Regions from separate parts of the Streptomyces sp. NPDC008086 genome, predicted to be linked through region 3. Evidence: riboswitches for the same ligand, from Rfam matches in the RefSeq annotation. Region 3 holds a riboswitch; each other region holds the start of a gene.
The links. Region 3 has a riboswitch for cobalamin ahead of cobN (cobaltochelatase subunit CobN). Riboswitches for the same ligand answer to the same signal wherever they lie in the genome.

Region 1 (7,061 bases), on a different contig from region 3:
CCGGCGCACCCGCCACGGTCAACCGGCCGTCGTGTGGGCGCAGTCCACCGCTGAGCAGCCGCATCAGCGTGGTCTTGCCGCTGCCGTTGCGGCCGAGCAGCGCGAGCGCGCGCCCCTCGTGGACGTCGAAGTCGAGGCCGCTGAGGACGACGGGCCCGTCCTCGTAGGCGTAGGACGCGCCCCGCAGGGCTACCAGGGCGGTGGGCTCGCTCATGGCAGGGCCCTTTCCAGTACGAGGGTGAGGGCGGCCAGCGCGGCGAGGAGCACGCAACTGGCGGCCGTGAAGCGGACGGAGACCCGGGCCTCGGGCACCAGGACGCGCAGGGTGCCGTCGTAGCCGCGCCCGGCGAGCCCGGCCTGGAGCCGGGTGGCCCGGTCGAAGGCCCGCACGAAGGCGGTGGCCCCGAGCCCGGCCAGGGACCGCCACTCCGCGGCCCTGCTGGTGTGCCCGAGCCGAGCGGCCTGGGCCTGACGGATACGGCGCACGGAGTCCAGGAGCAGGAAGCTCATCCGGTACGTCACCAGGGCGACGTCCACGACGGGCGCGGGCACCCCGGCCCGTACCAGGCGGGGCAGCAGATCGGACATCGGCGTGGTGAAGGCGAACAGCAGCACGCCCAACGAGGCCGCCGAGGTGCGCAGCAGCAACTCCCCGGCGCGCAGCGGGCCCTCCGCGGCGAGGGACACGAAGCCGTCCGGCCCGCCGACCTGGACGAGCAGGGTGAGCGCGCCGGTCACACAGAAGCCGAGCGGCACACGGTAGGCCCGCCACAGCCGTCGCGCGGGCACGCCCGCCGGACCCAGCAGTACGGCGAGCGCGGTGACCAGGACCAGCGCGGCGCCCGGCCAGGGCGGCAGCGAGATGGCGAGCACGGTGAGGCCGAGCCCGAGCACGGCCTTGTCCACGGGGTGACGGCGGCGCCAGCGACTGCTGTGCGCCGCCGCGTCGATCGGCAGCACGAGAGGTCAGGACCTCTCGGCCGTGGACTCCTCGGCGGTCGCGCCGGCCGCGCTCTCCGCGCCGCCGACCCGCTCCAGCGCCCGCTCCTCGCCCTGCCGCCGACCCCGGCGCAGACCGAAGTAGTAGGCGAGGACCCCGGCGCCGAGGGCGGCCTGGAGGGCGAAGAGCGCCGACTCGATCTCACCGGACGGCGGCTCGTACAGCGGCGAGAACCACGGCTCGTAGTCCGGCTCGATCTCGGTGATCGCGGTCTCCGCCTCGGCGTCGGCACCCGCGAACGGCTCCTCCTTGTGGTCGCCGAGGCCGAGGGCCAGCGGCAGCACGGCGAGGGCGGCCACGACGACCAGCAGCAGAATGTTGATCTTCGTGTTCCTGCTCATCGGGCCACCGCCTCGGTCTCGGTCCCGCTCTCGGTCCGGGACTGCTTCCTGGCCAGGAGCACGCCCAGCCGGGTCAGTTCGCCCTTGCTGGACTGCACCAGCAGCCGCATCACGAGCACCGTGAGCAGTCCCTCGCTCACCGCGAGGGGGATCTGGGTGACGGCGAAGATGGAGCCGAACTTGCCGAGCGCGCCCAGGAATCCGCTGCTCGGGTCGGGGAAGGCGAGGGCCAGCTGGACACTGGTCACGCAGTAGGTGGACAGGTCGGCGAGGAAGGCGCCGAAGAACACGGCGACCATGAGCGGCACGTCGTAGCGCCGCAGCAGCTTGTAGATCGCGTATCCGGCCCAGGGGCCGACGATCGCCATCGAGAAGACGTTGGCGCCGAGCGTCGTCAGACCGCCGTGCGCGAGCAGCAGCGCCTGGAAGAGCAGGGTGATGGTGCCCAGCACCGCCATGATCGGCGGCCGGAACAGGATGGCGCCCAGACCGGTGCCCGTGGGATGCGAGCAACTGCCCGTCACCGAGGGCAGCTTCAGCGCGGACAGGACGAACGTGAAGGCTCCGGAGGCGCCGAGGAGCAGCGTGCTCTCCGGGTGCTCCTTGACCTCACGGGTGAGTGAACGGACGCCGTGGACGACGAAGGGCGCGGACGCGACGCCCCAGGCGACCGCGTGCGCCGGAGGCAGGAAACCCTCGGCTATGTGCATGGCTCAGCAGACCCTCTCCAGCACCTCGTGGATGGTTGACGCGCCCTGGTCGGTCTCCTGGCTTACGGGTACCACCGCCCGTGCTCCGCCTTCCCGGGTCCCGAAGGACCCAGTGGCTGCCCGTGAGGGCCGGAGCCGGACTTCCCGATTCACAGTGGCGAGGGCCGCACCGGCATCACACCGGGTTTCCCGTTCACCAAGGCGTGGTGACAGTAGTGCCCGGACCGGGTGGCTGACAAGCGCGCCCAGGGGGCGTGAAAGGGGCGCTACGGGAGGGGCCGACGCGCGTACACCTCGATCTCGATCTTCATACGAGGGTCGGCGAGACCGCACCTGAGCATGGTGGCGGCCGGCCGGACCTCACCGAAGCAGCGGCGCAGAACCGGCCAGCAGGGCTCGAAGTCCGCACGGTCGGGGAGCAGATACCGCACTCGCACCACATCCGAGAAAGCGCATCCCGCCTCGGCCAGCGCGGCCCCGATATTGCGCAGGCACTGCTCCGCCTGTTCCACCACGTCGTCGGAGATCGTCATCGTGCCGTAGTCGAACCCGGTCGTCCCGGACACATGCACCCAGTCACCGTCGACCACGGCACGGGCATAGCCGATCTGCTCCTCGAAGGTCGAGCCGCTGAGGATCGCACGTCGCTCTGTCATGCGCCGCACGCTAGGTGACCAGCGCAGATACGTCTAATACTGCAGAGGGCATGACCTGATATCCCTGGGCGTATGAACCGACCGGAACTGCCCCTGCCCCAACTGCACGCGTTCGTCGTGCTCGCCGAGGAACTCCACTTCGGCCACGCCGCCGCCCGTCTCGGTATCGCCCAGCCACCGCTGAGCCAGCAGATCAGACGCCTGGAGGACAAGGTCGGCCACGCCCTGTTCCACCGCGCGCCAGGAGGCGTCACGCTCACCCCGGCCGGCCGTGAACTGCTCCCCGCCGCCCGGCGCGCCCTCACCGACGTCACGGACGGCCTGGCCGCGGCCCGCGCCGTCGGCAGCGGCCGGGCCGGCACCCTGCGCCTCGGCTTCGCCGCCTCCCTCGCCCTCACCGTGCTGCCCGGCCTGCTGCGCACCTTCCGGGACCGGTTCCCCGGCGTACGTCTGGACATCCACGAGATGACCACCGCGCCGCAGATCGCCGCCCTGCACGACAGGGCCATCGATGTCGGCCTCCTGCGCGAACCTCCCGCCGACCAGCCGGAGCTCGGCTTCACAACCGTGCTCAGCGAGCCGTTCGTGGCCGTCCTGCCGTCCGCCCATCCGCTGGCCGCGCAACGGACCGTACAGCTCGCGCAGTTGGCGGACTCGCCCTTCGTGCTGCTGCCGCGCGCGGTCGGCCCGCAGCTGTACGACCGGATCACCGGCCTGTGCGCCGAAGCCGGCTTCACGCCTCGGACCGTCCAGCACGCCGTGGAGTGGCAGACCGTGTGCGCCCTGGTGCAGACCGGCCTCGGCGTCTCCCTGGCACCGGCGAGCATCCGCCGTATCCGCCTCAAAGGCGTCGCCTTCCGCAGGATCGAGCCCGGCGACGCCCGCACGCGCGTGGCCGTCGCCTGGCGCGCGGGCGACCCGAACCCGCTGGTCGCACACCTGCTGGCAGCGGTCAGCCAGGATCGGCCGGACCGGCTCCAGTGATGCCCGTCACCGCGCGCGAGGCCGGCCCCCGCGCGGTCGGCGAGGGGCGGCGGAGCGCAGGAGCCGGAACAGACGGGTGCGGTGCGGGACGCGGGCCCGGACGGTCCTTTCGAGCGCGTCGCAGTCCGACCACGCGGCGTCGGCGGCCGCGCTGTCGGGTCTGCGGCCCGCGTACTCGACCTCGTTGACCAGGGTCGCCAGGTCCGGCAGGCGCCGCCCCACGGTGCCGCCCACGTGCCGCGCGCCGAACGCGGCGATCTCCTGCGCGGTGTGCGCTCCCGTGGCGGGAAGGCCGATCTCCGTGAGGCGGTCCTCGATCTGCCGCCAGGCCCCGAGGACCCGGTGCCGCGCGTCCGGCCCGTTGCGCCGTCCGCTGCGCCGCCTGTACGGCAGCCACAGCGCGTACAGCACATACGCCGTGGCGAGGAGCAGCACCGCGAGCGGGACGGTGAGCCACAGCGGCGGCATACCGGCACCGGAGCCACCCCCGGCGGGGGCCGCCTCCGCGGGCGTGCGCGGGGGCGTCGACGGCGGCGTCGGCCTGGTGCTCTCCCGGTCCCCCTGCTGACGCTCCTCCGGCTCCGCAGCCGACGCGGCGCCGGAGCGGCCCTGCGCCGCCTCCCCGGGCGTCGGCTGGAACGGCACCCAGCCGACCCCGGCGAACCTGACTTCCGGCCAGGCCAGCACGTCCTGTCCCCGGACCTGCCAGGTGCCGGAACCGGTCCGGGTACCCGGGCGGAAGCCCACGGCCACCCGGGTGGGCAGGCCCAGGGTGCGGGCCAGGACCGCGAACGAGGCGGCGAACTGCTCGGACGTGCCGCGCCCGCCGTCCGCCAGGAAGAACTCCAGGCTCCGGTAGGTGTGTCCGGGCAGCGCCCCCGGGTCGAGCCGGTAGGTCGCACGCAGCCAGTCGGCCAGGCGGACGGCCCGCTCGTAGGGGTGGGTGGCGCCCCGGGTGACCCGTTCGGCGATGGTCCTGAAGGACCGTACGGAAGGGATCGGTTGCCCGGCCGCGTCCACGGCGGGAAGGGCCACCCGGGCCGGGTCGTGGGCGGTGGCCGCGTACCGCAGCCGGTCGGCGTGGTACTCGGGCCGGCGGGAGGTCACGGTGTAGGTGAAGCCGCTCGGGACGGCGGTGCCCGTGGAGAGCATCCCGCTGTCCGGGTCGACGGACAGGGAGGTGCCCTCGGGCGCGGTCACGGACGAGGGCCGGTCGGCGGCGGGCAGCCAGATGCCGGGCAACGACCGCACGGTGACACGCTGTTCGAGCGTCTTGGCCCGCCCTGCCGCATCCTGGTCGGTGCCCTTCTCCTGCGGGACCCGGCCGCCGGTACGGGTCAGCCCGGCGCTGCTGGTCCACGTCGTCCCGTCGTACCGGTCGAGGACCGCCAGCCGGTAGTTGCCGGGGGCCGCGCCCGAGGTCCGTACGGTGAAGACCTGCTCGTCGCCGTTGCGGAGCCAGGCCGCGACCTGGTCCAACGGGCTGACGGACCGCGGCCGTTCGGTCGGCGGTGTGACCGCCTCCCGCAGGTCGTACGGAGAGCCGAGGCCGGGAAGGTGCGGGCCCAGCAGCGCCGCGACGCCGCCGAGCGCGGCCACGGCCGGGAGCCGGAGCGCCATCGCCCGCAGCGGAAGCCGGCCCCGTGAACGCACCAGCACCAGCAGCGCGGCGGCCCCGGCCAGCGCGCCCGCCGCCGGGTACGACGAGCCCGGGCCGTCCGCGCCGAGCACCAGGGAGAGGCCGAAGGCGAGGACCGCGGGGAGGGCGGGGAGCAGCGGGGCGCGGGTCCGCAGGGCGAGCTCCGCGCCGACCGCGGTGGCTGCCCAGACGACGGCGTGCGGCAGCACCAGCAACTCCTTGGCGCCGGGCGCGGGCAGGATGGTGGAGAGCAGCGCGTGCGGCGCGTCGAGCAGCGCGGACCACGCGGCGCGCAGTGCGGCCGCGCCGGGCAGACCGTCGCTCACCTCGTGGAAGAGCGTCGCACTGACGACGACGGCCCACGCGACGACGGTCAGCAGCGCGGACGGCCACAACGGCAGGGTGGGGCGGTCGGCGCGTTCCTCGCGTCGGGGCCGGCGCCGCAGCAGACCCGACAGCACCGCCGACAGGACGACCGGGGCCAACACGGCCACCGCCAGCACCGGAAGCAGCTCGGACGGCGGGAAGACCCGGGCGAACCCGTACCCCGAGGCACCGGACAGCGCGGCCACCGGCAGCAGCGACCACAGCCGTCGCGCCCGGTCCGCCTCCTGCGGCCCTTCCGGCTTCCCGGCGACACCGCCGGTCCGCTCGGGTACGTCGCTCCGCGGCGCCGGGACGGCCACCGGGGCCGTGGTGCTCATCGCACGGCCTCCCGGCGCCATCCGGCGAGCAGTTCGTCCAGCGAGGCGACCCGCAACTGCGGAACGTCGGAGCCAGGTCCGGCCCCGACTTCGTCGCCCGTGCCCTGCGCGACGGCCCCGGCGCGCACCACCGTCACCCGGTCGAAGCGGCCCCGTACGCCCTCGACGGCGCCCAGCCCCCTGCTGTCGCCCGTGCCGGTGACCACGACCAGCGTCCCGTTGTTCCCTCGCCCACCGCCCGGGCGGCCTTCGAACGCGGCGGCCAGGGACGTCAGGTCCGAGCGGCGCACCACCGCCAGCGCGTCCAGCAGCGCCTCGCCGTCGTCGCCCGAGCCTTCGGTGTGCAGCAGCGGCCCCGCCTCGCCGACGAGGTGCACGGGGAAGTGGGAGCGGGCGGCCGCGTACGCGACGGAGGCCGCGCAGTCCACGGCCAGCTCGAAGTCGTCCTCCGAGGCGTAGGCGCGACGGCGGCCGTCCAGCACGAGCGTGGTGTGCGGCAGCGAGACGTCGACCATCTGGCGGACCATCAGCGTGCCGGTGCGGGCCGTCGACCGCCAGTGGACGCGGCGCAGGTCGTCGCCGAGCACGTACTCGCGCAGCGCGTGGAAGGTCAGCGAGCCGTCGTCGGCGGCGTCGGAGGCCGGCCCCTCCACATGGTGCGCCCGCCCCGACGGCAGCACGGGCAGTGGGCAGATCCGGGGCCGTACGAGCAGCGTGTCCTCGGCGCCGTACGGGCGCATACGGCGGGCGAGGCCGAGCGGATCGGTGCGTTCCAGGCGCAGCGGGCCCACCGGGACGCGGCCGCGACGGGCGGTGGGCAGCGCGTACCGCGACTCGTGGGCCGCGCCCGGCCGCAGCGGCGGGACGTCGACGGGGATGTCCCGGTCACCGCACCGGTCGACGGCACGCAGGCCCCGTCGGGTGCGGCCCCCGGTGTTGACGAGGGTGACGACGCCCTCGGCGGGATCGCCCCGGCTCACCCGGCCCGGCGTGATCCGCCGCTCGGCGCCCAGCCGGGGCGCGGGAA
Region 2 (7,061 bases), on a different contig from region 3:
GCTCACCCTGGGCGGAACCACTCTGGTCGAGATGCCGGCCGCGGCGGCCGGCAAGCCCAGGGGGCATGACGTCTCGTCCCACCAGAAGAACGTCAACTGGCAGAGCGCGAAGGGGAAGGGCGCCCAGTTCGCCTACGTCAAGGCGACCGAGTCCCACACCTACCGCAACCCGTACTTCAACCAGCAGTACAACGGCTCCCGCAACGCGGGCCTGATCCGCGGCGCATACCACTTCGCGCTGCCGGACAAGTCGTCGGGCAGGGCGCAGGCGGCACACTTCGTGCGCAACGGCGGCGGCTGGCGGTCGGACGGCTGGACCCTGCCGCCCGCACTCGACATCGAGTACAACCCGTACAGCAAGCACAAGTGCTACGGGCTGGGCAAGGCGACGATGGTCGGCTGGATCCGGTCCTTCAGCGACGAGGTGAAACGACTGACCGGACGGCGTCCGGTGATCTACACCACCACCCACTGGTGGAACACCTGCACCGGCGCCAGCCGCGCCTTCGCCTCGAACCACGCACTGTGGATAGCCCGCTACGACTCCGCGACGGCGGGGAGCCTGCCGGCCGGTTGGCGGTTCTGGACCATCTGGCAGCACGACAACGGCAGCGGCAGCCTGCCGGGTGACCAGAATCTCTTCAACGGGTCGATGGCCCAGCTCAGGAAGTTCGCCCGGGGCTACTGAACCCTTGGGGCGCCCGGGCCGTGCGGTGACCGCCGGAGGGGGGCGGAGGGGAGGCCTCCCCTTCCGGACGAACAACCCCCTCTTACGGACACCGTGCGGCCCGCCTCAGTTCATCTTCCGTTCACTCAGGTTACCTACGTTCGTCCAGCCAATGACCTCGAACGATTGCCTGGGTAAATGGAAAACTTCTCGCTGATCCTCGCGATTGTGGTGGTAACCGCACTCGCGTTCGATTTCACGAACGGTTTCCACGACACCGCCAACGCGATGGCCACCACCATCTCGACCGGCGCGCTCAAGCCCAAGGTCGCGGTGGCCATGTCCGCCGTGCTGAACCTTGTAGGCGCCTTCCTCTCCGTGGAGGTCGCCAACACGATCTCCAAGGGTCTCGTCGACGAGAGCGGCATCCGTCCCGAGGTCATCTTCGCGGCGTTGGTCGGCGCGATCCTCTGGAATCTGCTCACCTGGCTGGTGGGCCTGCCCTCCAGTTCCTCGCACGCCCTGATGGGCGGCCTGATCGGCGCCACCATCGCCTCGGCCGGCATGGGCGCCGTCCACGGCGACGTGCTCGTCACCAAGGTGCTGATCCCGGCCATCGCCGCCCCGCTGGTCGCGGGCATCGCGGCGCTGCTCGCCACCCGCCTGACCTACACGCTCGGCAAGAAGGCCGACGGCGAGGCCAGCAAGAAGGGATACCGCGCCGGCCAGATCGCCTCCGCCGGTCTGGTCTCCCTCGCGCACGGCACCAACGACGCGCAGAAGACGATGGGCATCATCACCCTCGCCCTGGTCGCCGGCGGCACCCTCGCCCCCGACTCCGACCCGCCCATGTGGGTCATCCTCTCGGCGGGTCTGGCCATCGCGCTCGGCACCTACCTGGGCGGCTGGCGCATCATCCGCACCATGGGCAAGGGCCTGACCGACCTCCAGCCGCAGCAGGGCTTCGCCGCCCAGACCAGCGCGGCCACCGTCATCCTGGCCTCCTCCCACCTCGGCTTCTCCCTGTCCACCACGCACTCCGTCTCCGGTTCGGTGATGGGCGCGGGCCTCGGCCGCAAGGGCGGCGTGGTCCGCTGGTCGACGGCCACCCGGATGTTCGTCGCCTGGGGCCTGACCCTGCCGGCCGCCGCCCTGGTCGGCGCGCTCGCCGAGTACGTGACGGGCTTCGGCGCCTGGGGCACGGCCCTCGTCGCGGTCTTCCTGATCGGCTCCAGCGCCGCGATCTGGAAGATCTCCCGCCGCGAGGTCATCGACCACACCAACGTCAACGAGACCGAGGAGCCGCCCGGCGTGGTGACCACGGCCATGGCCGCCGTGACCCCGCCCCCGGCGGGCACGACGGCCGAGGACCTGTCGGCCACCATCCCGGCCCCGGCCTCCGAGCCGACGCCGTCGCCCTCGCAGGCCGCGGTCTGACCCCCACCCGGTTACTCCTCCCGGTACTCAAGGAAGAAGAAGCATGAAGATCGACTGGGCGGCTCTCGGCTCCGTCTTCGGCGTCAGCCTCGTGGTCACCGTGGCCCTCGTGGGCCTGTTCACCCTCGGCATCTCGGGTCTGTCCCGCCGCGAACGAGCGGTGGCCCAGGGCGACTCGGCCGCGCTCGCGGTCACGGGCGCCTACGCGTGCTTCGCGGCATGCGCGGCGGCCGTGGGATACGGGATCTACCTGATCGTGGCCTGACCCACGACAGACGCGAACACCCGAGGTGCGGGACGGATCACCGTCCCGCACCTCAGGCGTGTGTGGGCCTTCGCACACTCTCCCGTCGCAGGTCAACGGCAAGTTGACGGCCCTTCCAACCCCGTGGTGGACTTCCGGGGCCAGCTACGGCGGCAGGAGAGGAAGCCGGTGTGAATCCGGCGCGGTCCCGCCACTGTCACCGGGGTAGAAAGCCCCGGGAGCCAGGAACTCTCACCGCCGGACTCGTCGAACCAGGGCGTGGACACCCTGAGTGAGGACAGAACGCGATGCTCGCCTGCCGATCGACACGCAGTTTCAGACCGTCGTCTGACCCCACGGTCGGCTGACCCTGATGCGAGCCGATCGCGTCTTCGCGTACGGCGCCGCCGCCGGACTTCTCGGTGACCTGCTGCTCGGCGACCCTCGCCGGGGGCATCCGGTCGCCGCGTTCGGACGTGCCGCGGGCGCCGTGGAGAGAGTGTTGTGGCGCGACGACCGCGCGCGGGGTGCGGTGCACAGCGCCGTGTGCGCCGGTGGCGCCGTGGCGCTCGGTGCCGTCGCCGCCCGTGTCGTCCGTAGCTCCCCCACCGCTTCCGTCGCGCTGACCGGCGCCGCCACCTGGGCGGTCGTCGGCGGGACTTCGCTCGCCCGGGAGGCCCGCACGATCGGGCGGGCCCTGGAGGCCGGGGACGTCGAGGGCGCGCGGGCGCGGCTGCCGCATCTGTGTGGACGGGACCCGCAGGCGCTCGACGCGGACGGGATCGCGCGGGCCGTCGTGGAGTCCGTCGCCGAGAACACCTCCGACGCGGTGGTGGGGGCGCTGGTGTGGGGGGCCGTCGGCGGGGTGCCGGGGCTGCTCGGGTTCCGGGCCGTGAACACGCTCGACGCCATGGTGGGCCACAGGTCGCCCAAGTACCGCCGGTACGGCTGGGCTTCGGCCCGGCTCGACGACGTGGCCGGATGGCCGGGGGCGCGGCTGACGGCCGTACTCGCCGCCGTCGCCGGGGGCGATCCGCGCGGGGCGGTGCGTGCCTGGCGCGCCGATGCCGCCAAGCACCCGAGCCCCAACGCCGGGCCCGTCGAGGCCTCGTTCGCGGGGGCGCTCGGGGTGCGCCTCGGCGGGACGCTGTCGTACGGCGGGCGGGTCGAGCACCGGCCGGTGCTCAACGGGGCGGGGCGCGCCGTCGCCGTCCAGGACATCGAGCGGGCCGTACGGCTGTCGAAGCGCGTCGGCTGGCTGGCGCTCGGCGTCTGTGCCGCCGCGCGCCGTATCGCGAAGGGACGTACGTCATGACGGGCGGGGGACTTCTCGTCGCCGGCACCACCTCGGACGCCGGCAAGAGCGTCGTCACCGCGGGGATCTGCAGGTGGCTGGTGCGGCAGGGGGTCAAGGTCGCGCCGTTCAAGGCGCAGAACATGTCCCTCAACTCGTTCGTGACGCGCGAGGGCGCCGAGATCGGGCGGGCGCAGGCCATGCAGGCGCAGGCGTGCCGCGTGGAGCCGACCGCGCAGATGAACCCCGTGCTGCTCAAGCCCGGCGGCGAGCGGAGCAGCCAGGTCGTGCTGCTGGGCAAGCCGGTGGGCGAGATGAGCGCGCGCGGGTACCACGGCGGGCGGCAGCAGGCGCTGCTCGGGACCGTGCTCGACTGCCTCGCCGAACTGCGGGACACGTATGACGCGGTGATCTGCGAGGGCGCGGGGTCTCCGGCGGAGATCAATCTGCGGCGGACCGACATCGTCAACATGGGCGTCGCCCGCAGCGCCCGGCTGCCCGTGCTGGTCGTGGGCGACATCGACCGCGGGGGCGTCTTCGCCTCCTTCTTCGGGACGGTGGCGCTGCTCTCCCCCGAGGACCAGGCGCTGATCGCCGGGTTCCTGGTCAACAAGTTCCGGGGCGACGTCTCGCTGCTCGAACCCGGGCTCGACATGCTGCGCGGCCTCACCGGCCGGCACACGTACGGCGTCCTGCCCTTCCGGCACGGCCTCGGCATCGACGAGGAGGACGGGCTGCGGGTCTCGCTGCGCGGGACGGTCCGGGAGTCGGTCGTCGCGCCGCCCGTCGGCGAGGACGTGCTGCGGGTCGCCGTCTGCGCCGTGCCGCTGATGTCCAACTTCACCGACGTGGACGCCCTCGCCGCCGAGCCGGGTGTCGTCGTGCGGTTCGTGGACCGGCCGGAGGAGCTGGCCGACGCGGACCTGGTGGTGCTCCCCGGCACCCGGGGAACCGTGCGCGCGCTGGAGTGGCTGCGCGAGCGGGGGCTCGCGGACGCCCTGGTGCGACGGGCCGCCGAGGGGCGGCCGATCCTCGGGATCTGCGGCGGCTTCCAGGTGCTCGGCGAGCACATCGAGGACGAGGTCGAGAGCCGCGCGGGGCACGTCGACGGGCTGGGACTCCTGCCCGTGCGGGTGCGGTTCGCCCGGGAGAAGACCCTCACCCGGCCCGTCGGCGAAGCCCTCGGGGAGCGGGTCGAGGGGTACGAGATCCATCACGGGATCGCCGAGGTCGGCGGCGGTGATGTGTTCATCTCTGATGACAAAGGACACAGCCTGGACGGGTGCCGGGTCGGTCAGACCTGGGGCACGCACTGGCACGGCTCGCTGGAGTCGGACGGTTTCCGGCGGGCCTTTCTGCACGAGGTGGCGGCCGCCGCGGGCCGACGCTTCGTGCCGGCGCCGGACACGTCGTTCGCCGCGCTGCGCGAGGAGCAGCTCGACCGGCTCGGCGACCTGATCGAACAGCACGCGGACACGGACGCGCTCTGGCGGCTCATCGAGTCGGGCGCGCCGCAAGGACTGCCCTTCATTCCACCGGGAGCGCCCGCATGAGCACACCCTTCCCCTTCACGGCCGTCGTCGGCCAGGACGACCTGCGGCTGGCGCTGCTGCTGAACGCCGTGTCACCGGCGGTCGGCGGTGTGCTGGTGCGCGGCGAGAAGGGCACCGCCAAGTCGACGGCCGTACGGGCGCTCTCGGCCCTGATGCCGGAGGTCCCGGTCGTGGCCGGGTGCCGATTCTCGTGCGATCCCGGGCGGCCCGACCCCGGGTGCCCGGACGGGCCGCACGAGCCGGGAGCGGCCGTCGAGCGGCCCGCCCGTATGGTCGAACTGCCCGTCGGCGCCTCCGAGGACCGGCTGGTGGGCGCCCTGGACATCGAGCGGGCGCTGGCGGAGGGCGTGAAGGCCTTCGAGCCCGGCCTGCTCGCGGACGCGCACCGCGGAATCCTGTACGTCGACGAGGTCAACCTCCTCCACGACCACCTGGTCGACCTGCTCCTCGACGCGGCCGCGATGGGCGCCTCGTACGTCGAGCGCGAGGGTGTCTCCGTACGGCACGCCTCGAAGTTCCTGCTCGTCGGCACCATGAACCCCGAAGAGGGCGAGCTGCGGCCGCAGTTGCTCGACCGGTTCGGGCTGACCGTCGAGGTCGCCGCCTCGCGGGAGCCCGACCAGCGGGTGGAGGTCGTACGGCGGCGCCTCGCCTACGACGACGACCCGGCCGGTTTCGCCGCGCGCTGGGCGGACGACGAGGCCGAGGTACGCGGGCGCATCGCCGCCGCACGGGAGTTGCTGCCCTCGGTGCGGCTCGGTGACGGGGCGCTGCGGCAGATCGCGGCGACCTGTGCCGCGTTCGAGGTGGACGGGATGCGGGCCGACATCGTGATGGCGCGTACGGCGACCGCGCTGGCCGCGTGGGCCGGGCGTACCGATGTGCTCGCCGAGGACGTCCGGCAGGCGGCGCTGCTCGCGCTGCCGCACCGCAGGCGGCGCAATCCCTTCGACGCTCCGGGACTCGACGAGGACAAGCTCGACGAGACGCTTCAGGAGTTCGCCGGCGACGACGAGAACGAGAGCCGGAACGAGGACGAGGGCGACGAGGACCCCGATCCGGACGGGCCCGGCGGGGGCGGCGGGCAGCCGCCTTCCGGACCGGAGGGGCCTGACGGACCTGACGGGCCGCCGGGACCGCGCAGCGGTGACGTGGACGCGCCGCCCGAGGCCGGGGAGGGCGGGCAGCCGCAGGCCCCTGGTGCCGGGGAGCAGCAGCCCGTGCGGGCCTCGGAGCCCTTCCGGACCAAGGTGCTCAGCGTGCCCGGTCTCGGCGAGGGCGCGGCGGGGCGGCGTTCGCGGGCGCGGACCGAGCACGGGCGGACGACCGGTGCGCGGCGCCCCAGGGGGGCGCTGACCAAGCTGCACCTGGCGGCCACCGTGCACGCGGCCGCCCCGCACCAGCGGACGCGGGGACGGTCGGGGCCGGGACTGGTCGTACGGCGCGACGATCTGCGGCAGGCGACCCGGGAGGGGCGCGAGGGGAACCTCGTGCTGTTCGTGGTCGACGCCTCGGGGTCGATGGCGGCGCGGCAGCGGATGTCCGCGGTCAAGGGAGCCGTGCTCTCGCTCCTGCTGGACGCCTACCAGCGGCGGGACAAGGTGGGGCTGGTGACGTTCCGGGGGACGAGTGCCGACGTGGCCCTGCCGCCGACCTCGTCGGTGGACGCGGCCGCGGCCCGGCTGGAGTCGCTGCCGACCGGGGGGCGTACGCCGCTCGCGGCCGGGCTGCTCAAGGCGCACGAGGTGCTCCGGGTGGAGCGGCTGCGGGACCCGGCTCGGCGGGCGCTGGTCGTCGTGGTGACCGACGGGCGTGCCACCGGCGGCCCGGAGCCGGTCGCGCTGGCCGGGCGGGCCGCGCGGCTGT
Region 3 (7,061 bases):
TCGGCCAGCCGCTCACCGCTCATCGTGGCCCGCTCGACGTACCGCGCCTCGCCCAGCCGGCCCGCACTCTCCAGCGCGCCGCGGACCTTGGTGAAGGTGCGGCCCAGCTTCATCACCACCGCGGCGTCCGTGGCGGCGAGCCGGGCGGTCAGCTCCTCCTCGGGCAGGGTGCCCGGCAGGATCGTCAGCACCTCCTCGCCCTCGGCGAGCGGGGTGCCCAGACGGGCGGCGGCGGCCGACACGGAGGTGACCCCGGGGACGACCTCGGTGTCGTAGCGGTCCGCGAGCCGCTTGTGCATGTGCATGTAGGAGCCGTAGAAGAGCGGGTCGCCCTCCGCGAGGACGGCGACCGTCCGGCCGGCGTCGAGGTGCGCGGCGAGGCGGGCGGCGGCCTCGGTGTAGAAGTCGTCGATGGCGCCCTGGTAGCCGCCGGGGTGGTCGGTGGTCTCGGTGGTGACCGGGTAGACCAGCCGCTCCTCGATGTGCCGTTCCCTGATGTGCTTCGCCGCGATCGAACGGGCGATGGACCGCCCGTGCCGCGCACTGTGGTACGCGATCACGTCCGCCTCGGCGATGACCTCCACCGCGCGCACGGTCATCAACGACGGATCGCCGGGGCCCAGCCCGACGCCGTACAGTTTCCCGCTCACTCTTCCTCACTCGCGATCGCGTTGAGCGCGGCGGCGGCGATGGCGCTGCCTCCGCGTCGGCCACGGACGATCAGGTGCTCAAGTCCCGACGGATGCTCCGCGAGCGCCTCCTTCGACTCGGCGGCCCCCACGAACCCCACCGGCACACCTATGACGGCGGCCGGGCGGGGAGCGCCCTCCTCGATCATCTCCAGGAGCCGGAACAGCGAGGTCGGCGCGTTCCCGACGGCGACCACCGAACCCTCCAGCCGGTCCCGCCACAGCTCCATGGCGGCCGCGCTGCGCGTGGTGCCCATCTTCGCGGCCAGCTCGGGCACGGCCGGGTCGGACAGGGTGCACAGCACGTCGTTGCCGGCGGGCAGCCGCTTGCGGGTCACCCCGCTGGCCACCATCTGCACATCGGTGAAGATGGGCGCACCGGCCCGCAGGGCCTCCCGGGCACGCGCCACCACTCCCGGCGAGTACACGAGGTCGCGCACGAGGTCGACCATCCCGCAGGCGTGGATCATCCGGACCGCGACCTGACTGACGTCGGCGGGCAGGCCCGCGAGGTCCGCCTCCGCGCGGATGGTGGCAAAGGACTGGCGGTAGATGGCCGCACCGTCCTTCTCGTACTCGAACACCGTGCTCCTACAGGTCATGCGTGCGGGCCGCCGCCAGGTCGGCGGCGAGCCTCGATGGATGGTCGGTCGTCGTCGTGGCGCGGACCCGGCCGGCTTCCACGACGGAGATCAGGTAGCCGCCGTTCGGGGCCGCGACGACGTCCACGTGATCGCCGCGCGGACGACCGCAACGGCGCTCGCAGCCGGACCAGTACGCCGGCAGCCCGCCGCCCGCGGTGAGCGACGCGGCCGCGTCCGAACGGATGTCCGCCCGCGACTTGGCGCAACCGGGCCGTCCGATGCAGGCACCGACACCGAGCCAGGGAGAGTCCGGGGCCGTGATCAGACCGACGGAGTCTAGGCCGGGAAGCCGGTCGGAGCGCACTGTGGGAAGGATCACTCCACGCCAAGGTGTCAGCCGCAGCTCATCTGACGCGGTCGCCGTCAGCGCGGTCCACTGGGCGGCGGTGAGGCGGCCCAGCGGGGCGAGGACGGACAGGCTCGTCGTGCCGTCGGGGCCGGTGACGACACCGGGGGAGGGGGACGGCCCGCTCACCGGCGGCCAGGCCGGCGAGGCATGTCCGGCCCCCAGCCGTCGTACGACCTCGTGCGCCAACTCATCGACGGGGAGCGGGAGTTCGGCCACCCGCCAGACCTGGCCGGCACTCGCCTCCAGGAACACCTCGGCGGCCAGCAGCGCCGCCCGAGGCGCGTCATCGGCGGTCAGGACCGCCACGGAATCCGCGACCCCGACCCGCAGCCACACGGCCCCGTCCGGCGCGGCCCGCAGGGTCACGTCCGGGTCGAGCCCGGCGACGTCCCCGCGCCCGTCGTCGAGCGCGAACAGGAACCGCCCGGACAGCCGGGCCGCCGCCTCGCTCGCGCACAGCAGCTCGTCCAACGCCCGCAGCCACGGCCGTACGTCGGCGTGGCCGCGCCCGTCCAGCCCGGACAGCGGCGAGGCCACCACATTGCGTACCCGTTCGTGCCGCCACGACGGCAGCAGCCCGGCCGCCTCCAGCCGGCTCGCCAACTCCCCGCCGCAGCCCGTCGGCAGACCGCGCAGCTGGACGTTGCCCCGGGACGTCAGATGCAGGTCCCCGTCGCCGAGTTCGAACGCGGCCCGGCCGAGTTCCACCGCCTGACCGACCTGGAGCACACCCCCGGGAATCCGGATCCGGGCGAGTGCGCCGTCGTCCGCCGTGTGCAGCCTCAGTGCGCCCGGGCATGCGTCGTCGCGGTCCCGTGTGACCCCTGTGGCCTGGGACGACGGTCGGATGGAGGGCGTGGACATGGCGGCGAGCATACCGACCGTCCCGGTGACCGTATGCCGCCGCCTCCGCATGCCGACGGCTGGTCCCGTGGCCCTTACTATGCTTCTCGGTGGATCATCCGGTCCGCCACCGCCACGACGGCGACAGGGGAGGAAGCCGGTGCGAATCCGGCGCGGTCCCGCCACTGTGAGCCCACCCCGCCAGGGTCGGGTGAGTCAGGAACTCCCGCCGTCAGACACCACCCGGGGCGCGGACACCCCGAGGAAGGCCGACGCCGCATGATCCTTCTGCTGTCGACGTCCGACACCGACCTGCTCAGCGCCCGCGCGGCGAACGGCCCCGTGCCCTACCGCTTCGCCAACCCCGCTCGGCTCCCGCTCGACGACCTGCCCGCGCTCCTCGACGGCGTCGCCCTCGTCGTCGTACGCCTCCTCGGCGGTCTGCGCGCCTGGCAGGAAGGCCTCGACCTGCTCCTCGCCGACGGCCGCCCGGTCGTCGTCCTGACCGGCGAACAGGCCCCGGACGCCCAGCTGATGGCCGCCTCCACGGTGCCGGTCGGCATCGCCGCCGAGGCCCACGCCTACCTCGCCCACGGTGGTCCGGCCAACCTGGAGCAGCTCGCCCGCTTCCTGTCGGACACGGTCCTGCTCACCGGGCACGGCTTCGAGGCACCGGCGGCCGCCCCCAGCTGGGGCCCGCTGGAGCGCGAGTCCCGGGCCGACGGCCCGACGATCGCCGTGCTCTACTACCGCGCCCACCACATGAGCGGCAACACGGCGTTCGTGGGCGCCCTGTGCGACGCGATCGAGGACGCGGGCGGCCGGCCGCTGCCGCTGTACGTCGCTTCCCTGCGGGCCCCGGAGCCCGAACTCATCGACGAACTGCGCGCCGCCGACGCCATCGTCACCACCGTGCTCGCCGCGGGCGGCACCAAGCCCGCCGAGGCGTCCGCCGGCGGCGACGACGAGTCCTGGGACGCGGGCGCCCTGACCTCCCTCGACGTGCCGATCCTCCAGGCCCTGTGCCTGACCGGACCCCGGTCCGCGTGGGAGGAGAACGACGAGGGCGTCTCCCCGCTCGACGCCGCCAGCCAGATCGCCGTACCCGAGTTCGACGGCCGGCTCATCACCGTGCCGTTCTCCTTCAAGGAGATCGACGCCGACGGCCTGCCCGCCTACGTCGCCGACCCCGAGCGCGCGGCGCGCGTCGCCGGAATCGCCGTACGCCACGCCCGGCTTCGGCACATCCCGGCCGCCGACAAGCGCCTCGCCCTCGTCCTGTCCGCCTACCCGACCAAGCACTCCCGGATCGGCAACGCGGTCGGCCTCGACACCCCCGCCAGCGCCGTCGCGCTGCTCAGGCGGCTCAAGGCCGAGGGCTACGACTTCGGCGACACCGACATCCCCGGGCTGGTCTCCGGCGACGGCGACGAGCTGATCCGCGCGCTCATCGAGGCCGGCGGCCACGACCAGAACTGGCTCACCGAGGAGCAGTTGGCCCGCAACCCGGTGCGGATCCCGGCGGCCGACTACCGGCGCTGGTTCGCCACGCTGCCGGAAGAGCTGCGGACGGCCGTCGAGCAGCACTGGGGTCCGGCGCCCGGCGAGATGTTCGTCGACCGCAGCCGCAACGAGGAGGGCGACATCGTCCTCGCGGCCCTGCGCTTCGGCAACCTGCTGATCCTCATCCAGCCCCCGCGCGGCTTCGGCGAGAACCCGATCGCGATCTACCACGACCCGGACCTGCCCCCCTCGCACCACTACCTCGCCGCCTACCGCTGGATCGCGGCCCGCGCCGAGGACGGCGGTTTCGGCGCCGACGCGATGATTCACCTCGGCAAGCACGGCAACCTGGAGTGGCTGCCCGGCAAGAACGCCGGCCTGTCCGCCGCCTGCGGCCCCGACGCGGCCCTCGGCGACCTGCCGCTGATCTACCCGTTCCTGGTCAACGACCCCGGCGAGGGCACCCAGGCCAAGCGCCGCGTCCACGCCACCCTCATCGACCACCTCGTCCCGCCCATGGCCCGCGCCGACTCCTACGGCGACATCGCGCGCCTGGAGCAACTCCTCGACGAGTACGCCCAGATCTCCTCCATGGACCCGGCCAAGCTCCCCGCCATCCGCGCCCAGATCTGGACCCTCATCCAGGCCGCCAAGCTCGACCACGACCTCGGCATGGCCGACCGCCCCGACGACGACGGCTTCGACGACTTCCTGCTGCACGTCGACGGCTGGCTGTGCGAGGTCAAGGACGCCCAGATCCGCGACGGCCTGCACGTCCTCGGCGCTCCGCCGCAGGGCGCCGACCGAGTCAACCTCGTCCTCGCCATCCTGCGCGCCCGCCAGATCTGGGGCGGCACCACCGCTCTGCCCGGCCTGCGCGAGGCCCTCGGTCTGGACGAGTCCGCCGCGACCCGTACCACGGCCGACGAGGCGGAGGACAAGGCCCGCGCCCTGGTCCAGGCGATGGACGACGCGGGCTGGGACCCGGCCGCCGTCCCCACCGAGCACGGCGAACAGGTCGCCGCCATCCTGGAGTTCGCCGCCCGCGAGGTCGTCCCGCGCCTCGCCGCCACCACCGCCGAACTCGACCACGCCCTGCACGCCCTCAATGGCGGCTTCGTCCCCGCCGGCCCGTCCGGCTCACCTCTGCGCGGTCTGGTCAACGTCCTGCCGACGGGCCGCAACTTCTACTCCGTCGACCCCAAGGCCGTCCCGTCCCGCCTCGCCTGGGAGACCGGCCAGGCCCTCGCGGACTCGTTGCTGGAGCGCTATCGCACCGACAACGGCGACTGGCCCACCTCCGTCGGTCTCTCCCTGTGGGGCACGAGCGCGATGCGCACGGCGGGCGACGACGTCGCCGAGGCCCTCGCGCTGCTCGGCGTCCGCCCGGTCTGGGACGACGCCTCGCGCCGGGTGACGGGCCTGGAGGCCATCCCGTACGAGGAGCTGGGCCGCCCCCGCATCGACGTGACCCTGCGTATCTCGGGCTTCTTCCGGGACGCGTTCCCGCACACGATCGGCCTGCTCGACGACGCCGTACGGCTGGCCGCCTCGCTGGAGGAGCCCGCCGAGGCCAACCACGTCCGCGCCCACGTCCAGGCCGACCTCGCGGCCCACGGCGACGAACGCCGCGCCACCACCCGCATCTTCGGCTCCCGCCCGGGGACCTACGGTGCCGGACTGCTGCAGCTCATCGACTCCCGCGACTGGCGCACCGACGCCGACCTCGCCGAGGTCTACACCGTCTGGGGCGGCTACGCCTACGGCCGTGAACTCGACGGCCGTCCGGCGCGCGACGAGATGGAGACGGCGTACAAGCGGATCGCCGTCGCCGCCAAGAACACGGACACCCGCGAGCACGACATCGCCGACTCCGACGACTACTTCCAGTACCACGGCGGCATGGTGGCCACCGTCCGCGCCCTGCGCGGCACCGCCCCCGAGGCCTACATCGGCGACTCCACCCGGCCCGAGACGGTCCGCACCCGCACGCTCGTCGAGGAGACCTCGCGTGTCTTCCGCGCCCGTGTCGTCAACCCGAAGTGGATCGAGGCGATGCGCCGCCACGGCTACAAGGGCGCCTTCGAACTCGCCGCCACCGTGGACTACTTGTTCGGCTACGACGCCACGACCGGCGTGATCGCCGACTGGATGTACGACAAGCTCACCGAGACCTACGTCCTGGACCCCACCAACCGCGAGTTCCTCCAGGAGGCCAACCCCTGGGCCCTGCACGGCATCGCCGAGCGGCTGCTGGAGGCGGAGTCGCGCGGGATGTGGGAGAAGCCGGACCCGGCGGTGCTGGAGGCGCTGCGGCAGGTGTACCTGGAGACCGAGGGTGACCTGGAGGGCGGCGAGGCATAGCCGCGTGACACGGCGAAGGGCTCCCGCAAGCGACCGCCTGCGGGAGCCCTTCACTGTGTCCTTTGGGGTTGGCGTGTCCTCAGGCTCCGGCGGGCGCCGCGGGCAGTACGTGGTCGCCGACCTTGTCCGTGCTCAGGCACAGGGAGCAGACGACGGCGTCGTGTGTCTGGCAGGCGGCCACGTCGGGGCGCTCGAACTGCTGCCGGCAGACGTGGCAGTCGTAGGTGACGGCGCTGGGGTTGCCGTCCTCGTCCAGCAGCGGCTCGGCGATGCCGTCGTCGGTGCGGCGCAGGTAGTACCTGCCCTTGGTGACGATCGCCATCAGCGGGGTGAGGACGAAGGCGATGACCGCGGCGGCGACCGGGGAGTACGGCTGGAGGGTGTCGCCGAGGGCGTGGAAGTACATGGCGATGGAGAGGCCGGAGGCGGCGACGAAGGCCACCACGCCCACGGGGTTGACGGCGTAGAGCATGCCCCGGCGGAACTCGGGCTGGAGCGGGGAGAGCTTCAGCAGGTACTTGTTGACGCCGATGTCGGTGGCGACCGTGACGACCCAGGCGATGGCGCAGTTCGAGTAGAAGCCCAGGATGCTGTTGAGGAAGCTGAACATGTCGGCCTCCATCAGCGCGAGCGCGAAGGCCAGGTTGACCAGGACGAAGATCATGCGGC
Region 4 (7,061 bases), on a different contig from region 3:
AGCGGCCGGTGCCGTCCTCGAACGGGCGTGCCTCCGCCGCCGTAACCGCCTCCCCGGACCGCACACCGTGCAGGACATGCGCCACAACCTCCGCGCCACGGACCACGCGCGGGCCGGGGCGGTTGAAGTACGCCGGGCCGTCGAGCACCCACACCCGGCCGGCACGGACGGCGGGCAGGTCCGCCCAGCCGGGCAGTGCGGTCAGCAACTCCCTTTCTCTCAGCGTCCGTTCGGGAGCGAAGCCGCAGGGCAGCACCAGGACGACGTCCGGTCGGGCCGCGCGTACGGCCTCCCAGGTCATCGGCTTGGTGTGTTCGCCGGGTGTGGCGAGCAGCGGTTCGCCCCCGGCGCTGGTGATCTGCTCCGGCACCCAGTGTCCGGCGGGCCACAGCGGGTCGAGCCACTCGATGGCGACGACGCGCGGCCGGTCCCGCCCCGCCACGGCACCGCGCACCTGGTCGAGTCGAGCCCACAGCTCCGCCCGACGCCGCTCGGCCCGTTCCCGCACACCTAGCAGGTCGCCGACCGTGACCAGACAGTCCAGTACGTCGTCGAGGGTGCGCGGCTCCAGGCTGAGGACGCGGGTGTCGGCGTCCAGGACACGTACGGCCCGGCTCACCTTCTCGTACGACACGGCGCACACGTCGCACAGGTCCTGGGTGAGGACGACGTCCGGACGGAGCGCGGCCAGGGCCTCGGTGTCGAGGATGTAGAGGGACGAGCCGGAGTGCGCCGAGCCGCCCACGGCGTCGGAGATCTCGCGGCTGGTGAGGTCGTCCGGGGTGAACTCGGCACCTGTCACGACCGGTACGCCGGTCACCGCCGCGGGTGGCCAGTCGCACTCGTGGGTCCGGCCCACAAGCCGATCGACGAGGCCGAGCTCGGCCACGATGTCGGTCGCGGCGGGCAGCAGGGAGACGATGCGCATACCGCGACCCTAGGCGCCCGACGTCATCGGCTGCACTGTCGACTGTCTGCGCGGCGCGATCGAGGACCTGCCGCGCCGCCACCGGGACCTGACTTCTGAACCGCTCAGAACCGCGGATGACACGTGAGGACGAACACATGACGACGTAGCTGAATGCCTCCCCGGCCCGTGGGAGATCCGCTGTCTGCCTGGCGGGCAAGCCCGACGGTGATGAGGAGCCGCGGGAGGCGTTGGCCCGGGACCTGGAATTCGAGAGGACGGGGATTTCTGGCGCCGGTTCGCAGGGTGCGTCGTTGAGAGGGAAGCATCACTGGAACATGACCCAGGGCGTTGGGCCCTCTTCATGCCTTGGTCGTGGCGGCGCCGCGCGTCCGGGGCCGGGACGCTCGTGGCGTCCCGGCCCACTAAGACCTACGGTCAGGAGGCGGGCAGCTCGCCTCGGACCGTGCGGGCGGCGGTGACGAGGTTTTCCAGCGAGGCGCGGGTCTCGGGCCAGCCGCGGGTCTTCAGGCCGCAGTCGGGGTTGACCCACAGCCGCTCGGCCGGGATCGCCTTCAGGCCCGTGCGGAGCAGCCCGGCGGCTTCCTCGGCGCTGGGGACGCGCGGGGAGTGGATGTCGTAGACACCCGGCCCGGCCTCGCGCGGATAGCCGTGTGCGGCCAGCTCCCGGGCCACCTGCATGTGCGAGCGGGCTGCCTCCAGACTGATGACGTCGGCGTCGAGGTCGTCGATGGCCTGGACGATGTCGCCGAACTCGGCGTAGCACATGTGGGTGTGGATCTGGGTGTCCGGACGGACGCCGGCGGTGGTGAGCCGGAAGGCTTCCGTCGCCCATGCCAGGTAGCGGGCGTGATCCGCAGCGCGCAGCGGCAGCGTCTCGCGCAGTGCGGGCTCGTCGACCTGGATCACCGAGGTGCCCGCAGTTTCCAGGTCGTTCACCTCGTCGCGGAGGGCGAGGGCGACCTGACGGGCGGTCTCGCCGAGGGGCTGGTCGTCCCGGACGAAGGACCAGGCGAGCATGGTGACCGGCCCGGTGAGCATGCCCTTGACCGGCTTGTCGGTGAGGGACTGGGCGTACGACGTCCAGCGCACCGTCATCGGCTCGGGGCGGGAAATGTCCCCGGCCAGGATCGGCGGGCGGACGTAGCGGGTGCCGTACGACTGGACCCAGCCGTGCTGCGTGGCCAGGTACCCCGTCAGCTGTTCGGCGAAGTACTGGACCATGTCGTTGCGTTCGGGCTCGCCGTGTACCAGGACGTCGATGCCGGTCTTCTCCTGGAAGGAGATGACTTCCTGGATCTCGGTCTTGATGCGTTCCTCGTAGCCGGCGGTGTCGATCCGGCCTGCGCGCAGGTCCGCCCGCGCGACGCGCAGTTCGCCGGTCTGCGGGAACGAGCCGATGGTCGTGGTCGGCAGCAGCGGCAGCCCGAGGTGGGCGCGCTGCGCCGTGGCGCGTTCGGCGTACGGCTGGGAGCGGCGGGCGTCGGCGTCCGTGACGGCCTCGGCACGGTTGCGTACGGCTGGGTCGCGGGTGATCGGCGAGCTCGCGCGGGAGGCCAGGTCGGCGCGGTTGGCGGCGAGTTCGGCGCTGATGGTGTCGGTGCCCTGGGCGAGGCCGCGCGCGAGGGTGACGATCTCGGCGGTCTTCTGCCGGGCGAAGGCGAGCCAGCGCAGAATCTGCGGTTCGATGTCCCGTTCCAGGCCCGTGTCGAGGGGCACGTGGAGGAGGGAGCAGGAGGCGGCGACGTCGACCCGGTCGGCGAGGCCCAACAGGGTGCCGAGGGTGGAGAGGGACTTCGACAGGTCGTTGATCCAGATGTTGCGGCCGTTGACGACACCGGCGACCAGGCGCTTGCCCGGCAGCCCGCCGACGGCGGCGAGCGCGTCGAGGTTGGCCGCGGCCGCCTCGGTGAAGTCCAGGGCGAGTCCCTCGACGGGGGCCTTCGCCAGGACGGGAAGCGCCTCGCCGAGCCGGTCGAAGTACGACGCGACCAGCAGCTTCGGCCGGTCGGGCAGTGCCCCGAGGTCGCGGTAGGCGCGCTCGAGGGCGTTCAGCTCGGCCGGGGTGCGGTCCTGTACGAAGGCGGGCTCGTCCAGCTGCACCCACTCGGCGCCGGCCGCGCGAAGGTCGGCGAGCACCTCGGCGTACACCGGCAGCAGGCGGTCGAGCAGGGTCAGCGGTTCGAAGTCCGCGGAAGCGCCCGGCGCGGGCTTGGCGAGGAGCAGGTAGGTGACGGGGCCGACCAGGACCGGGCGGGCGGTCAGGCCCAGCGCCAGGGCCTCCCTCAGCTCGGCGACCTGCTTCGTCGAGTCGGCCGTGAACACCGTGTCCGGGCCCAACTCGGGTACGAGGTAGTGGTAGTTGGTGTCGAACCACTTGGTCATTTCCAGCGGCGCGACATCCTGGGTGCCACGGGCCATGGCGAAGTAGCCGTCAAGGGCGTCGGCTTCGACAGCGGCGCGGTGGCGCTCGGGGATCGCGCCGACCATGACGGTGGTGTCGAGGACGTGGTCGTAGTACGAGAAGTCACCGGTCGGCACCTCGTGGACGCCGGCGTCGGCGAGCAGCCGCCAGTTGGCGGCGCGCAGATCGGCGGCGGTGGAGTGGAGGGCGTCGGCGGTGACGCGGTCCTTCCAGTAGCCCTCGATCGCCTTCTTCAGTTCCCGGTTCGGGCCCTGGCGGGGGTAGCCGTACACGGTGGCCCGTGCTGCCGCGGCTGCGGACTTGCTGGTCACGGAGATCTCCTTCGCGAGACGATTCCCTGAGATCCCGGAGACGGGACGAGAACGCGAAGGGGTGACGAACCGGACGGAACCGACCTCGCGCGGCACAGCGCGGTCGTCCGCCTGGTATGTACGCCGACCCGCCCTCGAGGTCACCGAGATCTCCGCGCGCGGAACGGTCCGCGCACGGGCAGGTGGCAGGTCTTCGGACTCGTGGGCACGCCCTCGTCGTTCACCGAGGAGGACACCTACTGGCCGTCGCTTCCCAGGCCCGGTACGTCGGACCCAGTGCGTATGACGGCGGTCGTTCCCGCTCACCGCTGCGGGGCAGTCCCGGATTCCCACCGGGTTCCCTCTTGCGACACCCCGCCTGGCGGGCGGGGCGAACCAGCTGCTCCGGCCACCCTACGGGGTGTCGCCCGTCGGGCAAGGGGGCGGTCCAGGATCTGGAAGGTGACACAGAGCACGGTGGAGGAGGAGCGCCGAAGGCGGGAAGCGCCGCACTCGCGCTTCCCGCCCTTCCCAGTCGCGCCGCGCGGGACCCTCACCCCTGCGGCGGTGCGGGCCCCTCAGCCCGCGTCGTACCAGGCCCTCAGCCCTGGTCGTAGGTGTGGAAGCCCCGGCCGGTCTTGCGGCCCAGCAGTCCCGCCTCGACCATGCGCTGGAGGAGCGGGGGAGGGGCGTAGAGGGGTTCCTTGAACTCGTCGTAGAGCGACTCGGCGATGGAGGCGACGGTGTCCAGGCCGATCAGGTCCGCCAGCTTCAGTGGGCCCATGGGATGGGCGCAGCCGAGCTCCATGCCGGCGTCGATGTCGGTGGCGGTGGCGAAGCCGGACTCGGCCATCCGGATCGCCGACAGGAGATACGGGATGAGGAGCGCGTTGACGACGAAGCCCGCCCGGTCCTGGGAACGGATCACCGTCTTGCCGAGGGTCCGGGTCGCGAAGTCCTCCACCGCGGTCGTCGTCGCGGCCGACGTGTGCAGCGAGGTCACGACCTCTACCAGGGGCAGTACGGGCACAGGGTTGAAGAAGTGCAGCCCGATCACGTGGTCGGCGCGGCTGGTGGCCATGCCGAGCCGCATGACCGGCAGGGAGGAGGTGTTGGTGGCTAGCACCGCCTCCGGATCCTCGACGATCTTGTCGAGCGCGGCGAAGATCTCGGTCTTGGCGTCGGCGTTCTCGATGACCGCCTCGACGACGAGCTGCCGGTCGGCGAGGTCGTCCAGGCTGCTGGTGAAGACGAGCCGGGCGAGGGCGTCGCCGGCGGCTTCCCGCGTCAGCTTGCCCCGTAGCACGGCACGGTCCAGGGAGCCCGCGATCCGGTCGCGGGCGGCGCGGGCGGCGATGGCGTCCGCCTCGCAGACCACGGTGTCGAGCCCCGCCCGTGCGCACACCTCGGCGATGCCCGCGCCCATCTGCCCGCCGCCGACGACGCCGACGCGTCCGATCGCCGCGCTCATGCCCGGGCCTCCGTCCCTCGCACGAGGTGCCGGGTGTAGGCGTCCGGGGTGAAGAACAGCGGCAACTCGCCGACGAGAGCGGTCCGTTCGAAGAGGGCGCGGATGTCGTCCACCGGTGCCCACGGGTACTCGGCGCCGAGCGCTGCCACCTCGTCGTAGAGGATCTCCTCCACTGTCGCCCGGTCGATGACCCGGTGCCGTAGCCACTGCCAGATCTGGACGCGGGCGATCTCGGCGGTGGCCGCGTCCTCCATCAGGCCGTTGATGGCGACCGCGCCCTGCCCGCGCACCCAGGCGGCGAAGTAGCGCAACGCGACGCAGACGTTGGTGCGGACGCCCTCCGGGGTGGGCGGCCCGCTGATCCGGCGCACCGACAGCAGGTCGGCCGGCGTCACCTCGACGTCGTCACGGGTTCGGTCCAGTTGGTGGGGGCGGTCACCGAGGACACCGTCGAAGACCTCGCGGCAGACGGGGACGAGTCCCGGATGGGCGACCCAGGAGCCGTCGAAGCCGTCCTCGGCCTCGCGCTCCTTGTCCAGCCGGACCTTGGCGAGCGCGGCCTCGTTCGCGGCGGGGTCCTTGCCGGGCACGTGGGCGGCCATGCCGCCGATGGCGTGGGCGCCGCGCCGGTGGCAGGTGCGGACGAGGAGTTCGGTGTAGGCCCGCATGAAGGGGGCCGTCATCGTCACCTTCGCCCGGTCGGGGAGGAGGAAATCGGTGCGGTGGCCGAACGTCTTGATCAGGCTGAACAGGTAGTCCCAGCGGCCCGCGTTGAGTCCGGAGCTGTGTTCGCGCAGTTGGTAGAGGATCTCCTCCATCTCGAACGCGGCGGTGATCGTCTCGATGAGAACGGTGGCCCGGATCGTGCCGCGCGGAATACCGAGCAACTCCTGGGCGAGCACGAAGACGTCGTTCCAGAGGCGGGCCTCGTAGCGGTTCTCCAGCTTGGGGAGGTAGAAGTACGGGCCGTACCCGGCGTCGATCTGACGCTGGGCGCAGTGGAAGAAGTACAGGCCGAAGTCGACGAGGGCGGCGGGCACGGGCCGGCCGTCGTACGTCAGGTGCTCCTCGTCGAGGTGCCAGCCGCGCGGCCGGACCACGATGGTGGCGAGTTCCTCGCCGAGCCGGTACTCCTTGCCCTCCGGTGTGGTGAAGTCGATGCGGCGCTCGACAGCGTCGAGCAGGGTGAGCTGGCCGCCGATGACGTTGTCCCAGAGGGGCGCGGTGGCGTCCTCGAAGTCGGCCATCCACACCTTGGCACCGGAGTTGAGGGCGTTGACGGCCATGCGCCGGTCGGGCGGCCCGGTGATCTCCACGCGCCGGTCGGTCAGACCGGGCGCGGGCGGTGCCACCCGCCAGGTCGGGTCGTTGCGCACAGCGGCCGTGACCATGGGGAAGTCGAGAGGCGAGCCCGACGCCAGCCGTAGTACCTGCCGACGGCGTTCCTTCATCAGGTCCCGCCGACGCGGCTCGAACGCCTCGGCCAGGCGGCCGATGAAGTCCAGGGCGGCGGGGGTGAGGATCTCGTCGTGCCGGTGTCCCGGAGCGGCGAGGACGCGGACGTGGTGGGTGAGTGCGGTGGTGGACATCGGGCTCTCCTGAGGGATGGGAGCGGAGGGGGAGGAGACGGTTCGTCCCCCTCCGCTCGGCCGAGGGCCGGCCGGATGGCGGGTGTCCGGCCTGGTGGCCTAGTGGAACTGCTCTTCCTCCGTGGACCCGGCCAGCGCGGTCGTGGAAGAGGCAGGATTGACGGCCGTCGACACCAGGTCGAAGTAACCGGTGCCGACCTCACGCTGGTGCTTGACGGCGGTGAAGCCGTGGGCCTGGGCGGCGAACTCCCGCTCCTGGAGGTCGACGTAGGCGGTCATGCCGTGCTCGGCGTAGCCGCGGGCGAGGTCGAACATGCCGTGGTTGAGGGAGTGGAAGCCGGCGAGGGTGATGAACTGG

Region 1: linked by a shared signal. The riboswitch ahead of ACFZBP_RS02540 (energy-coupling factor ABC transporter permease) and the one ahead of cobN (cobaltochelatase subunit CobN) in region 3 are both predicted to bind cobalamin.
Region 2: linked by a shared signal. The riboswitch ahead of ACFZBP_RS29665 (cobalamin biosynthesis protein) and the one ahead of cobN (cobaltochelatase subunit CobN) in region 3 are both predicted to bind cobalamin.
Region 4: linked by a shared signal. The riboswitch ahead of metE (5-methyltetrahydropteroyltriglutamate--homocysteine S-methyltransferase) and the one ahead of cobN (cobaltochelatase subunit CobN) in region 3 are both predicted to bind cobalamin.

The regions. Positions count from the first base shown of each region.
Region 1 is NZ_JBIBIA010000001.1:560,861-567,921, reverse strand. Features, by position in the region: gene ACFZBP_RS02555 (ATP-binding cassette domain-containing protein) at 1-214, opposite strand, end outside; gene cbiQ (cobalt ECF transporter T component CbiQ) at 211-960, opposite strand; gene ACFZBP_RS02545 (energy-coupling factor ABC transporter substrate-binding protein) at 967-1,341, opposite strand; gene ACFZBP_RS02540 (energy-coupling factor ABC transporter permease) at 1,338-2,051, opposite strand; cobalamin riboswitch at 2,081-2,289, opposite strand; gene ACFZBP_RS02535 (Rid family hydrolase) at 2,318-2,707, opposite strand; gene ACFZBP_RS02530 (LysR substrate-binding domain-containing protein) at 2,780-3,691, shown strand; gene ACFZBP_RS02525 (transglutaminaseTgpA domain-containing protein) at 3,698-6,034, opposite strand; gene ACFZBP_RS02520 (DUF58 domain-containing protein) at 6,031-7,061, opposite strand, start outside.
Region 2 is NZ_JBIBIA010000008.1:488,429-495,489, reverse strand. Features, by position in the region: gene ACFZBP_RS29680 (GH25 family lysozyme) at 1-688, shown strand, start outside; gene ACFZBP_RS29675 (anion permease) at 866-2,104, shown strand; gene ACFZBP_RS29670 (hypothetical protein) at 2,148-2,369, shown strand; cobalamin riboswitch at 2,479-2,621, shown strand; gene ACFZBP_RS29665 (cobalamin biosynthesis protein) at 2,722-3,663, shown strand; gene ACFZBP_RS29660 (cobyric acid synthase) at 3,660-5,195, shown strand; gene ACFZBP_RS29655 (putative cobaltochelatase) at 5,192-7,061, shown strand, end outside.
Region 3 is NZ_JBIBIA010000003.1:299,513-306,573, reverse strand. Features, by position in the region: gene ACFZBP_RS11610 (precorrin-2 C(20)-methyltransferase) at 1-650, opposite strand, end outside; gene ACFZBP_RS11605 (precorrin-8X methylmutase) at 647-1,291, opposite strand; gene cobG (precorrin-3B synthase) at 1,281-2,546, opposite strand; cobalamin riboswitch at 2,629-2,774, shown strand; gene cobN (cobaltochelatase subunit CobN) at 2,805-6,392, shown strand; gene ACFZBP_RS11590 (purine-cytosine permease family protein) at 6,472-7,061, opposite strand, start outside.
Region 4 is NZ_JBIBIA010000001.1:667,849-674,909, reverse strand. Features, by position in the region: gene ACFZBP_RS03000 (ABC transporter substrate-binding protein) at 1-928, opposite strand, end outside; gene metE (5-methyltetrahydropteroyltriglutamate--homocysteine S-methyltransferase) at 1,346-3,664, opposite strand; cobalamin riboswitch at 3,852-4,010, opposite strand; gene ACFZBP_RS02990 (3-hydroxybutyryl-CoA dehydrogenase) at 4,245-5,114, opposite strand; gene aceB (malate synthase A) at 5,111-6,703, opposite strand; gene aceA (isocitrate lyase) at 6,803-7,061, opposite strand, start outside.